Regions from separate parts of the Peribacillus sp. NPDC097264 genome, predicted to be linked through region 1. Evidence: predicted binding sites of a transcription regulator. Region 1 holds the regulator's gene; the other holds the start of a gene.
The links. Region 1 encodes LexA, which represses DNA repair genes until DNA is damaged. Its sites were predicted from a motif close to CGAACATATGTTCG; they were not measured.
Positions count from the first base shown of each region.

Region 1 (7,617 bases):
TTTTTTTCTTTGTAGCCATGAAGACGATTAATCCAATAAACATACCAACGGCTGCAATACCGAATCCAAGGTGGAAATTGTACTTCATTCCAACTGTTCCGACAATAAGCGGAGCAATGAATGCACCCGTGTTTATTCCCATGTAGAATATGCTGAAACCAGAATCTCGACGGTTATCGTCTTCTGCATATAGCTCCCCAACAATACTGGATACATTTGGTTTTAAAAGACCTGTACCTATAACGATTAGTATCATGGAAACAAAGAACATGGAAATGCTGCCCGGTATGGCAAGTGCAATATGACCAAGCATAATCAATATACCGCCGTAAAAAACGGCTTTCGATGTTCCGAAAATCCTATCGGCTAACCAGCCACCAATAATTCCGGACATATATACTAACGATCCATAGATGGATACAATGGCTAGAGATGTTTTTTCATCAAGACCTAATCCACCTTTAGATACCTCATAATACATATAGTATACAAGAATGGCCTTCATACCATAATAGGAGAAGCGCTCCCAAAACTCCGTGAAGAAAAGAGTGAATAGTCCTTTAGGGTTTCCGAAAAAACCTTTTTGAGGAATGCTATCCAAAATTTTCTGTTTATTTATTGATGACATACATTCTCCTCCTTTTATTATAGTATAATAACTTTTCTTAGAGCAGTTGTAAAGAATATTTAGTGTATTTTAATAATAGTTCATAATAAGTGGTGTTTATATCCCGTTTTTGTGAAATACAGGACTATTGAAATGGCATAAATAGGTAATGAGGTATATATTAGAGCCCTTTAATCACGTTGGATTGAAAACGCACCGTTCATTTGATATATAATCCATTAAGTAAATGATTTGGGGTTTCGAATTGCAAGAACCTTCAATAAGTTATGAAAATCCAATTTTAAATGGTTGTGTAGAAAAAATGATGATGAATAAAGGTTGAAATATTAAAAAAGTATGGTAGGAAATAGTGTAAATAATTGAAAATAGGAATATTGTCATATCGACAAAAGAAGCCAAAATACTTATTCTAGTATAGAAAGCAATTTAATTGTTTTCTTTTTTACCATGTGGTGCCGCCAGATAATTGCAGTTATCTGGCGGCATTTATTATTATAACCAAATAATAATTTTCAACCATTCTTACTGGATGGTTTTCTTTGTGGTAGGGAGAACGGAAGATCAAACACTAAAGGCCACCCTTTTTAGGGCGGCCTTTTATAGTACCTATATAGGTAGAAGTATATAAGCAGCCGATAAGTTTATTGCCTGAGGAGCTTAAGTGATTTTCATTAGTCACAAGTCTGTTCTATTAATAAAAAAATTTCATAAATTTTAGAGAAAGGAGGTGGTTATTTTTGGAGCTAATTTGGATGTTAATTGTTGGTGGAATAATTGGATGGCTGGGAAGCCTGATTTTAGGAAGGGATATGCCGGGTGGAATTATTGGAAATATCATTGCTGGATTTGTTGGAGCATGGCTTGGTACTGCAATATTAGGGCCAATCGGACCTGAAACAGAAGGGTTTTACATTGTGCCTGCGTTACTGGGTGCCATAATTGTAGTGTTCATTGTATCCATTATCATGAGAAATACAAGATGGAGGTAGAAAGCAGAGGGTATACGATTGAATAAATTTTCCAGAATCACGTGTAGATGGTTTAGAGAAAGCTGATCTATATGTGTCCATTATTGCTTGAAAATGCTGTTCAACAATACTGGACAGTTTTTTTGCGTAAAAAAATAGAGGTTTCGATTAAAGGATCGATCAGTGTTTACTCAATCCGAATGATTATCAGAGTTTCTAAAGGATACGAAAGCTGTTTTAAGTGCGGCGTAATTACCGATACTGGCGTATCCGTAAAACCATCCCATAAAAATCCCGGTAGTCAAGTTATGCCGATGGCTTATGAATATAGAAATGATTAAACCAAGACATAACGCAATAGTGGGTACGTAACTTCGGGGGATAGGAAAGAGAAACTTTATAATTTGGGTCAAAATCATGATAGTTGGGATAGCCATTACAGCATCCCAAAAATTCGTATGTATCGTCGGAAAATCCATAGTAACACCACTTTCAAAAAGAAATGTCTATTGAACTTAATTTCACCGGATATAAAAGAATTATACCTTGTTATTTTGACTCGGTTTGTTATTCAATGCTCTCTAGTAAAATATTATAATATTGCTTCTGTCATATACATAGGATGTAATACATAGACTTAAAACAAATAAAAAAAGCGCAATTTGTGCGCTTTTAGTGAATTTGCCTATATAGCCCGATCACTCTTCCAAGAATGGTTACATCTCTTAGAATGATAGGTTCCATATTGGAGTTTTCCGGCTGAAGCCGTATGTAATCCGGTTCCTTAAAGAATCGTTTAACGGTGGCTTCATCATCTTCCGTCATGGCCACGACGATATCTCCGTTATTGGCATTGCTTTGTTGTTTTACAATGACATAATCTCCATCATGAATTCCTGCTTCAATCATACTTTCACCCATAATTTCAAGCATGAACACATGATCATCATGTGGAACCATACTTTCAGGAAGAGGGAAGTATTCCTCTATGTTCTCAATGGCAGTTATCGGCATACCTGCGGTTACTTTTCCGAGAAGTGGTACGTTAACTACGTTTGTTTTTGGAATGTTATTAGATTCTTCTATATTTAAAATCTCAATGGCCCTTGGTTTAGTCGGGTCGCGTCTGATTAAGCCTTTGCTTTCCAAACGAGATAAATGTCCATGTACAGTCGAACTTGATGCAAGTCCCACAGCTTCGCCAATCTCTCTAACGGAAGGTGGATAACCTTTTTGACGAACTTCATCTTTTATGAAATCAAGAATATCCTGCTGCCGTTTTGATAGTTTAGTCATATACGCACCTCTTCTCTATAATTCTTTGCTATATTATAGCATGGCTCTCCATGCTATACAAACATAAGTTCGAATTTGGTTGTTGACTGAAACAAACGTTCGTATTATAATTCAATTATCAACTAAAAACGAACGTACATTCGCTATGGAGGGATATTAATGAAGACATTTTGCAAAAATAATATCTATACGATTCTATTAGCAGGATTTGTATTTATCTTGTCTATTTTATTCTCTTTCACATTAGATAGTAATCAAAATAAGGATTTCCTTTCGATTGAAATTAACGAAGGTGATACTATATGGGAGATTTCAGAAGAATATGGTCAAACCGAATTGACAAAAAAAGAATTCATTGGTTGGATAGAAGAGTATAACGGTGTAAGGGCGGATACGATTAAGGCAGGTCAAATCATTGTCATACCAGTTGAAAGTGAAAAAGTAGTCCAAAGTTTGGCTAGTAAGCAGTAAAGGTAGGTTCATATGAAAGCAGTCATCTATTGTCGGGTAAGTACAGAAAAAGAAACACAGGAAACCTCGCTAGCTAGGCAGGAAGAGGAATTAGTAAAGTTAGCAGAACATAATGACATGGAAGTCGTTTCAATAATAAGAGAGCAGGCAAGTGGTTACGAACTGAACCGTGACGGGATATTTGACATGCTTGATCTTTTTAAGACAAAAGAAGCGGATGTTCTCCTGATTCAAGATGAAACTAGGTTGGGAAGAGGAAATGCTAAAATTGCCTTGTTTCATGTTGTACTTAAAGAAGGAGTGAAGATTTTCACACTTTCTCATGATGGTGAATTAGAGTTATCGGACTCTGATGCCATGGTTATCCAAATTGTTGGTATTGTAGAAGAATATCAACGCAAACTACATAACCTGAAAATTAAACGTGGTATGCTTAGGGCCGTTGAAAATGGCTACCGCCCCCAGAAAAACCTGAAGAACCAAAGAAACTCCACTGGCAGGGATCGTAAAGAAGTACCCATAGAAGAAATTGTGAAACTGCGTTCGAATGGATTAACTTTTGCCGAGATTGCGGCAACACTGAGAGGCTTTGGCTATGACGTGTCAAAAGCAACGGTACACCGCAGATTCTTGGAATACCAGCAAGGTACACCGGAGAATCAATCATAGAACTTGTAATTTCACTTTTTTTTTAATACCATGTCAATATCCGTATATATAAAGGAGAAAAATTATGCTATCAAAAGAAAAAATGGCCCGTATCAATGAACTTTCTAAAAAAGCTAAGGGAGAGGGCTTAACTGTAGAAGAGGCGAAAGAGCAAACTTCCTTACGAAGTGAGTATTTGGAGACATTTAGACGTTCAATGGCTGATACGTTAGAAAATGTTAAAGTTATCGATCCAGAAGGTAATGATGTCACGCCTCAAAAAATAAAAAATATTAAAGAAAAAAAAGGTTTACATTAACCAATAAGGACTGATGATGGCCCCATAATTAGGATTACTCATGAGGAATGTAAAGTGAAAAAAGAGAATGCATCGATGTATGTATTCTCTTTTTTGGTTTAACCTAACCTTGGTAAATCCTTAATTAGTAGAAAATTGAATTAGCTGTGCAAGAAATGGTTATTTTAGTTGTGATATTAAGTTAGTCAATATAATATAAAGAGGTACACTACAGGAAGGGATGTTTTACACATGTTAGATAAATTAGATGCACTTTCTATTAATACAATTCGTACATTATCGATCGATGCAATTGAAAAGGCTAATTCAGGTCATCCAGGCATGCCTATGGGTGCAGCTCCCATGGCATATAAGCTGTGGACTGATTATATGAATCATAACCCGAAAAATCCTGATTGGTTTAATAGAGACCGTTTTGTTTTATCGGCAGGACATGGTTCCATGCTATTATACAGTCTCCTGCATTTATCAGGTTACGGCTTGACAATGGATGACTTAAAGGGTTTCCGTCAATGGGGAAGTAAAACTCCTGGGCATCCTGAATACGGACATACTGCTGGAGTAGATGCCACTACTGGACCACTTGGCCAAGGGATTGCAATGGCTGTAGGTATGGCAATGGCAGAACGTCACTTGGCTGAAAGCTACAATCGTGATTCTTATAATGTGGTTGATCATTATACATATAGTATTTGTGGGGATGGAGACTTAATGGAAGGCGTTTCAGCTGAAGCAGCTTCTTTAGCAGGGCATCTTCAACTAGGAAGACTTGTCGTTTTATATGATTCAAACGATATTTCTCTTGATGGAGATCTTAGCCAATCATTCAGTGAAAGTGTAGCAGACCGTTTTAAATCATACGGCTGGCAGTATCTGAGAGTGGAAGACGGCAACGATTTACAACAAATCGCAAAAGCCATTGACGAAGCAAAGACTGATGAAGCTCGTCCAACTTTAATCGAAGTGAAGACAGTGATTGGTTATGGTTCTCCTAACCGCTCTGGTAAGTCTGCTGCTCACGGTGCTCCTCTAGGTGCTGATGAAATGAAGTTGACAAAAGAAGCTTACAAATGGACATTCGAAGAAGACTTTTATGTTCCGGATGAAGTATATGCACACTTTAATGAAGCTTGCGTAGAAGCTGGAAATAAAAAAGAACAAGAATGGAATGAATTATTTAATAAATATAAAGAAGCGTACCCTGAGCTCGCTGAACAGCTGGAGCTTTCTATAAAAGGTGAACTACCTGCAGACTGGGATCAAGAAATTCCAGTTTATGAAGAAGGCAAGACATTGGCTTCGCGTGCTTCCAGTGGAGAAGTATTGAATGCATTAGCGAAAAAACTACCTAGCCTTATTGGAGGTTCAGCTGATTTAGCAGGTTCAAATAATACATCCATCAAAGGTGCTACAGATCTATTGCCTGGAAATTATAGTGGACGTAATATTTGGTTTGGTGTACGTGAATTCGCTATGGGAGCAGCATTGAATGGGATGACGCTACATGGTGGCATCAAGGTTTACGGTGGAACATTCTTCGTATTCTCTGATTATCTACGTCCATCCATCCGAATGGCTGCCTTAATGGGACTTCCTGTAACATATGTATTCACTCACGACAGTATCGCTGTTGGTGAAGACGGACCGACACATGAGCCTATCGAACAATTAGCCTCATTACGTGCCATGCCTAATCTTGGTGTGATTCGTCCAGCTGATGGTAATGAAGTTGCAGCAGCTTGGAAGGTCGCTATTGAGTCTAAAGATAAACCAACGGCACTTGTGTTAACACGACAAGGGTTACCGACAATCAAAAACACATCAGAAACTGCTTATGAAGGTGTGTTAAAAGGTGCGTATGTTATATCAGACGCTAAAAAAGAAGTAGCGGATGCATTGCTACTGGCTACTGGTTCTGAAGTTCATCTAGCTGTCGAAGCACAGCAAGCATTGTCGGAGGAAGGAATTGAAGTTTCCGTTATCAGCATGCCATCGTGGGATCGTTTTGAAACTCAATCCAAGGATTACAAACAAAGTGTAATCAACCCGGCTGTCAAAAAACGTCTGGCTATCGAAATGGCTTCACCATTTGGCTGGGACCGTTATACAGGGGATGAAGGTGAAATTTTAGCCATTAATCATTTTGGCGCTTCAGCTCCAGGCGGTAAAATTATGAAAGAATTCGGCTTTACCGTTGAAAATGTAGTAGCTCGTGTGAAAGAGATGCTTGTTAAATAATTGAGTAAGACCTGACTGACACCTATTTATGAGGTGTCAGTTTTTCTTATATTTCAGGTAAATGAGGACTTATTTAAAAAAATCCCATTCGACAAAAAAAGATGAAAATTTCTCCAGCAAACAACATATCTTGTTGTTTTGTCAAGATATAATAAGAATAATTAATTATCGATTAAATGTGTCAAATGGGTAAAGGTTTATAAAGGGTCATGGCAAAAGACATTACGTTTTAATATCTATTCGTAAATTGAGATCCTAGGGAGGTATAGGCAAATGAGGACCTATCAGATTTTTTTGATTGAAGATGAATTCGCCCATCATTATTATGGTAGGGAAAAGCTTTTCTTCAATTTGTTTTTGGAGTATATTCAAGCAAAGGGTGGACTAAGGAGTATTTTGCAAAAACAAATCGAATATGTCACCAAGACAGTTCCCGTAATCCAATTGCAGGCTGTTATTGAACAGCGGTTAAAGAAAAAGATGAATTTTTGGTCGCAAAACGGTAAATACTATTTAGAAAAAACAAGTGGAACAAGCAAGGCGGCCTTAACTATTGAGGGTGAATCCATAATACTTAAATCTGAAGGTGACGTTGAAGCGGAGACTGCTTTCTTTGAATGTATTCGCAAATGCGAACCAGGTTTTCTAGCCATTGATTTTGAACATGAAAAGTATGGTTGGTTAAAACCGATTAAAGAAAGAAAATTTGTCTAAATGGGGGACTTTTCGCTAGCGGGTATTGTATAATAATATTTGGTCTAGTACACTGATGTTAGACAACATGAAGGAGGAAATAGTATGTGGGTTTACATTCTAGTTGGCGTACTAGCATTGATTTTGGGAATAGTGCTAGGATTTTTCATCGCTCGTAAATACATGATGGATTACTTAAAGAAAAATCCGCCAATTAACGAACAAATGTTGAAAATGATGATGATGCAAATGGGTATGAAACCGTCCCAAAAGAAAATTAATCAAATGATGAGTGCTATGAATAAACAACAAACCAAATAAATAGCATGAAAATCGCTATGCACTAATTTTTAATC
Region 1 covers NZ_JBNNSR010000002.1:188,779-196,395, reverse strand. Annotated here, with positions in the region: gene ACQKL0_RS03605 (peptide MFS transporter) at 1-628, opposite strand, end outside; gene ACQKL0_RS03600 (GlsB/YeaQ/YmgE family stress response membrane protein) at 1,381-1,617, shown strand; gene ACQKL0_RS03595 (hypothetical protein) at 1,788-2,075, opposite strand; gene lexA (transcriptional repressor LexA) at 2,269-2,892, opposite strand; gene yneA (cell division suppressor protein YneA) at 3,052-3,363, shown strand; gene ACQKL0_RS03580 (YneB family resolvase-like protein) at 3,376-4,032, shown strand; gene ACQKL0_RS03575 (DUF896 domain-containing protein) at 4,097-4,330, shown strand; gene tkt (transketolase) at 4,562-6,568, shown strand; gene sirA (sporulation inhibitor of replication protein SirA) at 6,842-7,282, shown strand; gene ACQKL0_RS03560 (YneF family protein) at 7,367-7,582, shown strand.

Region 2 (7,617 bases), on a different contig from region 1:
GTGAACCCTCCGCTCCTGGTAAAATGGCTTCGTTATTCACATCCCACGATGCTTGAAAGAATATCTACGATAGAAAATGAGGAAACAACGGGTGATTGAAAGCTAGCTTAACAGGCTGGCTTTTTTTCTTGTCTAACTTCAGGAAAAAGGAAAATTCTGAGTTTATTTTCAGAAAAAACTATCATTTTATAAATTTACCGTTCTCTACTATAATAAATGAAAATTCCCAGTGCGTTTTTAAGGAGACCAGCTATGTATAATATAATTTTAATCACGTTAGGATCAGTGCTTGTTGCCTTAGCCTATAATTTATTCTTGATTCCCCATTTAATTTTGAGCAGCGGACTCAGTGGAATTGCGATCATGTTAGGAATCATCACCCCAATCAATACAGGGGTATTGAATTTTATATTGAACCTTCCGCTACTCATTGTGGGCTATTTAAAGTTGGGGAGACGTTTTATCACTTATACGATATTATCAGTTGTCGTGATATCGGTGAGTTTGTATGTTATACCGATTCATGGCGTTTCGACGGAGCCGATATTATCTTCTTTGTTCGGGGGAGTCATTTCGGGCGTTGGCATCGGCATTATCTTTCGTGCTTCAGGGTCATCGGGAGGATTTGATATCATTGCCATGCTCCTGGCTAAGAAGAGGGACTTCCCGCTTGGGACATTGCTATCAGGGATGAATGCGGTTGTGGTGATTGCTTCTGGATTCAAGTTTGGATGGGATGCGGCATTATACACATTGATTTCGATTTACGCGGCAGGCAAAGTGATCGATACGATCCATTCCAATCATATTAAATTGACGTTAATGATCGTCACAAAAAAAGGTGATGAGATGAAGGATCGGCTACTTACTAATTTATACCGTGGCATTACGGTCATGGACGGGCAAGGTGCCTATTCGGGTGAGCAGAGCAAAGTGATGATGACGGTCATTACACGCTATCAGTTAACCGATGTGAAGGCGATGATCAAAGAAGTGGATCCGGATGCCTTCGTTAATATCACGGAAACGACTGAAGTCATGGGAATGTTTCATAAAGAATGATAAACGGATAAAAGCCCCCCATATAAGGGAGGCTTTTTTGACTTTATATTTCACATGGCTGCTTAATTTCCAAATTGTTTCAATAGAGTATTCATTTCATTACTCAGTTTTAGGAATAGAGGTTTGTCTTTAGTATCTAGAGCATGATCGATTTCTTTTGCCAGGATATTTTTTTTAGTAGTGAGAATGGATTCCATTATAATCATATCGATTAACATTTCCTGAACGGCAGCATCATTTTTAACTTCACTCATGGATAAAGACTTCACTGACTCTGAATATGATTTATCATTTTTCAAAGTAACCACCCCTGACCCTTTTTATTAGTATATGGATTTGAGGATGTAAAATCAACAGAAAATTTAAAATAATTAGAAAAAAATATAAATGTGTCGTTAAAATGACGAGGTAACACGGCTACTCAAAGAATTCTTAATTTTTTGTGAACTTAAATGTTACCTGTATTATTTATGCTATTATAGTGGAGAATTTAACAAGTTTTCGGATAAATCTTTCATGTGGAAGTCATCATCCTTTTTTGCAAAGTTGATATTCCATAAAAATAAATGAGGTAGAGGTGGATGTAATTTGAATGAAAGCACTCAGGGATTAATCGAGGAATATGAAATCACCCCGTATACACTTATGGTCATGCCCATTAATTATGGAAGTAAAATTTACTCCCGGATCATTGAATTGGAAGATGAGTTCATTTCCCCATTCAAGCCTTTGGATATAATCAAGAAAAGCTGTGAGTACTTTGGCTCCAGCTATGGAGGAAGGAAAGATGGTACAAAACAACTCATAAATATCACCCATAAGGCACCGATAGCAATCGATCCAACCAGTTCCATTTTCTTCTTTCCGACTACATCTCCCTTGCGCCCCCAATGCACCTGGTTAGCACATGAACATGTAGTCTCCTTTGTCCGACTCAATTCCAAGCAGACCACCGTCACATTCAGGAACAGGAAAACATTCGACATAGATGTATCAAGCAGTTCATTTGAAAATCAGCTGCACCGGACCTCCTTTTTGAAATCCAAGTTGATTCAAAGGATTGAGGAAACGAAAAGGAAATCCTTTTACTTATTTACCGAAACGGATGGTCTTAAAGCTTCGGAAATGACATCGAAATATCCATTGCTAAAATAATCAGTGTGTTCAGGAAAAGGCGTTGTTTCTCTAGTGGAGGCAATGTCTTTATTTAGGTTATTTTCAAAGGGGAGGAGGACCTCCTTCGATTCATGATAAAGAATAGGGGGTGAAAAAATATTTACTAAAGGGGGAATCTTTGGTAATATTTAGCCTTAGAATAAGGATGGAGTGTTACAGCAATGTATAACAGAATGTACGGAAAAGTCGAATCGCTAGAAAGTTTAGTAAATATGGTACCTATAATTAAAGCTGCTGTGCCTTCTGATTTGTCGATTGCCATATGTGATTTAGAGAAATTCATTGCTTATTTTCCAGGTGAAAGTATAAATATGCATATCCAAAAAGGGCAGCCGTTAAATCCAGAAGAACCCCTCGCCGTGGCATTGAGTGAGGATAAACCATTAAGGGCTGATGTACCAGCTGATTTTTATGGGTTCGAGTTTACTGGAACGGCCGTGCCCCTACATGATAAAAATAATCAAGTCATCGGTGGCATAGCTATCCAGTTACGCAGGCAAAGTGAACTAAGAACGATTGCGGATCAAATTTCTGTATCGCTGAGCCAGGCCAATGAGCGGATTACGGATATTGCAAAGGGATCCTATACCTTAGCGGATGTTTCCAACCAACTTCTTACATCTTCCGAAAAAGCCGAAGAGGACGTTAAAAATACGGATGAGATCTTGTCAATGATTAAAAGGGTGGCGACCCAAACCAATTTATTGGGATTAAATGCCGCCATAGAGGCCGCACGAGCTGGTGAAAAAGGCAAAGGGTTTGAAGTGGTGGCTAAGGAAATCAGGAAGTTTTCTAAAGAAACTGTCGCATCCACGGAATTGATTCGTGAAAAACTTGTGCAAATCCAAGAAGTGACCAAACTGATGGGGACCTCGATTAATCGAATAGCTTCCGTGGGTCAAGAGCAGGCTGCTTCCATTCAGGAAATTTCAACTTTTGTAGAAGAAATCAAAAAGATGTCTGATGAGCTCAATCAATTTACCGATAAGTTATAAGAGGAAGTCAACAGCTTTTGTTGGCTTTTTATTTGTTCACCGAAAAAAGCAGGGGTGTTAAATTTTTTCAGGTTTATACACCCTTTCAAAAAAGTAATAACACAGAATCTCTTCCGTTTTATTACGAAGGCGGGGATTGAAATAGTTATGATGCTCTTCATACCCTTTATATAAAAAGCAATACATCGTGAATGATTCGTCGCCGTTTAATTTGCTTACCTTGATATTCCCCTTGCGCAAATAGCGACGAACCTCGACGAGATCCTCCTGGACTGACTTTAGAGCACGCTCAATAAGTTTTGAATAGGGCCTTTTTAATTTAAACGGACTTGATTCGATGACCTTGAGATCCCGGTTTAAGATTGTAATCACCATGGGAAGGTAGATGGCTTTTTCAATCATATTTCGGTCAGCCTCTGGAATACGGGTCATCATGACCGCCCCTTTCTAATTAACGTTCTCTTATTTTATGTATGTCGGATAATTTATAGAACGTACGTTCTGTTTAATATCCTAACTTAAGTGGATTTGATATGCAAGCGCTTTTGTCAATCACGTGAAATTTTCGTTAATAAGATTATGATTTCCTGAGTTAGGGAAAGTATGATGATAGATGGGTAATTATTCTTGCAATTTAAGAGGAAAGTGTTATATCTAAATTAGAACGGTTTTATTATGTGATGCTGCTTGATAGAAAGCAAGCCAAGGGAGATTGTCATGAATTTGGATACTATATTTGAGTGGATTACTCTTGAACATATATCAGGGCTTATTCAGCAATATCGTTCATTCGGCCCGATTCCAGGAATTTTACTGCCGATGTTAGAAGCGTTTTTGCCTTTTTTACCTTTATTTGTGTTTGTGGTGGCCAATGCTACAGCTTTTGGCCTATGGTGGGGATTTTTATTTTCTTGGATTGGGGCGGTAGGTGGTGCGTTTCTGGTCTTTTTTGTTTTTAGACGATACGGACAGATGAGGTTCTTCCGTTTTCTTCAGAAACATAAACAGGTGCAAAGATTGATGAACTGGGTGGAAAGCCATGGTTTCAGTCCATTGTTTCTCTTGCTTTGTTTCCCCTTCACGCCATCTGCGCTCGTTAATATCGTTGCAGGGCTCTCGAAGGTTAGCACGTTACAATATGCGCTGGCGGTAATCGGCGGAAAGGCAGTGATGATCTTTACGATCAGTTTCGTCGGATACGATATTGTATCATTGATTCAAAAACCATTACGTACCGTGATTGTCGGAATCATCATTTTCATCCTTTGGGTTGTCGGAAAAAGATTGGAAGTAAGGCTAAATAAAAGCATGAAAAAAGAAGAAGGGAAATAACTTAGAATATACAACTAGTAGGGGTTGGGGAATCTGAGAAAATCAAAAAAGCATTCAGTATCCGACTGGATAAAATCAGGCATGATAGCCTTTATCATTTACATCTTGATCCGTACCTTTTTCATTTCAAGCTATACCGTAGAAGGGGAGTCCATGCAACCTACACTGGGTGAAGGCGATAAACTCATTGTAAATAAAGTGAAATACCAAATCAGCGATATCAATCGATTTGATGTTATAGTTTTCCATGCGCATGTCGGGGAGAATTATGTAAAACGGGTAATAGGTGTTCAAGGAGACGATATTCGTTATAAGGATGATTGGCTTTACATAAACGGTAAGAAAGTGCCTGAACCTTACCTTGATCATTTAAAGGTAGGATATCCGGGCCAGGATTTTACGGGTAATTTTACATTGAAAGAATTGACGGGCAAATCCATAGTTCCTGATGGCAAGCTTTTCGTTATGGGTGATAATCGACTCGAAAGTGAAGATAGCAGGCACCTAGGTTATATTTCAATAGATAAGGTAGTAGGCAAAGTCGATGTAAGATATTGGCCAATACAAGATTTTAATGTGGATTTTATAGGTGAATGACTGTGGGAGCCCTCTATAGGAAGGGCTTTTTTTTGAAAGGAATACGAACGTATGGTTGGTTTTCGTCGTTAGAAAGCGGTAAACTATAGGGAAAAGAGACATAATTGGAAGAAGAATCGTGTCAAAAAATAGACAGTATTTCTGGTATGATAGGTCTAGAGATATTGAAATAAAAAGGGGGGAAACAGATGTCACTCCGGTTTTTAATTGGAAGGTCGGGCACAGGTAAAACATCGAAGGTATTGGATGAAATCCGCAACGGGCTAATGGAGAATCCTGAAGGGAATCCGATCATCTATCTGGTTCCTGATCAGATGACATTTTTATCAGAATATAAATTAATTAAGACGCCGGGACTCGAAGGAATGATTCGGACGCAAGTATTCAGTTTTAGCCGGCTTGCATGGCGAGTTCTCCAGGAGACAGGTGGCATGAGCCGAATCCATTTGGACAGTGTCGGCGTTAATATGTTGATACGGAAAATCATGGAGGATAAAAAAGATGAATTGAAAATGTTCCGCCGATCAGCGGACAAGCAAGGATTCGTCTCCCAGATGGAGCAGATGCTTGCCGAATTCAAGCAGTACTGTTTCCAGCCGGGTGATATTCGGAGGTATTTGGACGAAAAGTCACCGGGTGGTGGTGGAGTACAAGATAAATTATCTGATCTTGAGCTCATTTATCAGTCATTTGAGGATGAAATGATCGGAAAATATTTAGATTCAGAGGATTATTTCACTTTACTGATAGAAAAAATGGCAGAGTCTTCGTATATAAAAAATGCAGATATCTATATAGATGGTTTTTACAGTCTGACGCCACAGGAATTAATGATCGTGGAGGAAATGATGAAGCTATGTAAGAGTGTGACCATCGCATTGACGCTCGACCAGCCTTATAGGCAATTTGCGCCGGATGATCTGCATTTGTTCAGGCAAACGGGAAATCTCTATAACCAACTTTATCAAGCGGGACAAAGAACGGGGGTCTTTATCGAAGAGGACCACATTCTGAACAGCACGGCGAAGTTCAATCGAAATCCTGGGCTGAAACACCTTGAAACATATTTTGCGCTTCGTCCCGCACAAAAGTACGATCAGCCATCTGGTGTAACGATTGCTCAGGCCGTTAACCGAAGAGCGGAGATTGAAGGGGTGGCTCGGAACATCCTGACGCTTGTCAGACAAGGTCAGTGCCGTTTTCGCGATATTGCGATTCTAATGCGAAATGGGGATGCGTACGAAGATATCCTCCAGACGGTCTTCCGTGATTATCAAATTCCGCTTTTCGTGGATTCCAAGCGGACGATGCTCAATCACCCATTGATTGAGCTGATCCGGTCGACACTTGAGATCATCAATGGGTTCTGGCGTTATGAACCGGTCTTTCGTGCCATTAAGACCGAACTTCTATTTCCCCTGCAACAAAGTCATGACAGAATGCGCGAACAAGTAGACAAGCTTGAGAACTACGTGCTTGCCAGGGGAATCAAAGGGGCTGGATGGACCACAAAAGATCGTTGGACCTACCGTCGATTCCGTGGATTGGAGCTTGAGGACCGTCCCCAGACGAGTAAGGAAATGCAACTGGAGCAAGAGCTCAATGATTTGAAACACCTATTTACAGAGCCCATCATTAAGCTATCAAAACGGGTGAAGAAGTCGGCGAATGGAAGAGAATTATGCGAGGCCCTTTATTTGTATTTGGAAGAATTGCATGTACCGGAAAAATTGGAAAAGATGAAGCTTGAAGCAGAAGAGGATGGCGATCTGGTGTCAGCCAGGGAACATGAACAATCGTGGAATGCGGTTGTTGATTTGCTTGATCAATTCGTGGAACTGTTAAGTGAAGAGGAAATCTCGATGAAACAGTTTGCAATCATTATAGAAGCAGGTCTGGAATCATTGGAATTTTCCTTAGTGCCACAGGCAATCGATCAAGTCCTTGTCGCTAATCTGGACCTGTCCCGATTGGATGACGTGAAGACGGCTTTCGTCATTGGCCTGAATGAAGGGGTCTTACCAGGAAAAGCCGTTTCTGATGGAGTGTTTTCCGATAGTGACCGCGACATGCTTTTGGCGAGCGGGCTTGATGTTGCTCCAAGTTCAAAAGTTCGTCTTTTGGATGAGGAATTCACGGCCTATAAAGCCTTCACTACACCTTCGGAATCCCTTTATTTATCTTATCCACTCGCTGATGAAGAGGGAAAATCCCTTCTCCCGTCCTCTTATTTAAAACGAGTGAGGGATGTATTGCCGCATGTGAACGAGGCTTTTTATATGAACGATCCATCTGATCTGCCTGCCGGGGAACAGGTGAAATATGCAGCGAACTCAGAAGTGGCCCTGTCTTATCTGGCTGCGCAATTACAGTTGAAAAAACGGAACTACCCAATCCATCCGCTTTGGTGGGATGTCTATAATTCCATCATGGAGGACGAGACGGTTGGACCGAC
Region 2 covers NZ_JBNNSR010000007.1:28,125-35,741, reverse strand. Annotated here, with positions in the region: gene ACQKL0_RS12370 (M48 family metallopeptidase) at 1-99, shown strand, start outside; gene ACQKL0_RS12365 (YitT family protein) at 253-1,062, shown strand; gene ACQKL0_RS12360 (IDEAL domain-containing protein) at 1,125-1,361, opposite strand; gene ACQKL0_RS12355 (competence protein ComK) at 1,651-2,217, shown strand; gene ACQKL0_RS12350 (methyl-accepting chemotaxis protein) at 2,400-3,233, shown strand; gene ACQKL0_RS12345 (hypothetical protein) at 3,291-3,665, opposite strand; gene ACQKL0_RS12340 (TVP38/TMEM64 family protein) at 3,951-4,565, shown strand; gene lepB (signal peptidase I) at 4,599-5,162, shown strand; gene addB (helicase-exonuclease AddAB subunit AddB) at 5,351-7,617, shown strand, end outside.
Region 2: the regulator LexA is predicted to act here: its motif matches at 5,207-5,220, upstream of addB (helicase-exonuclease AddAB subunit AddB).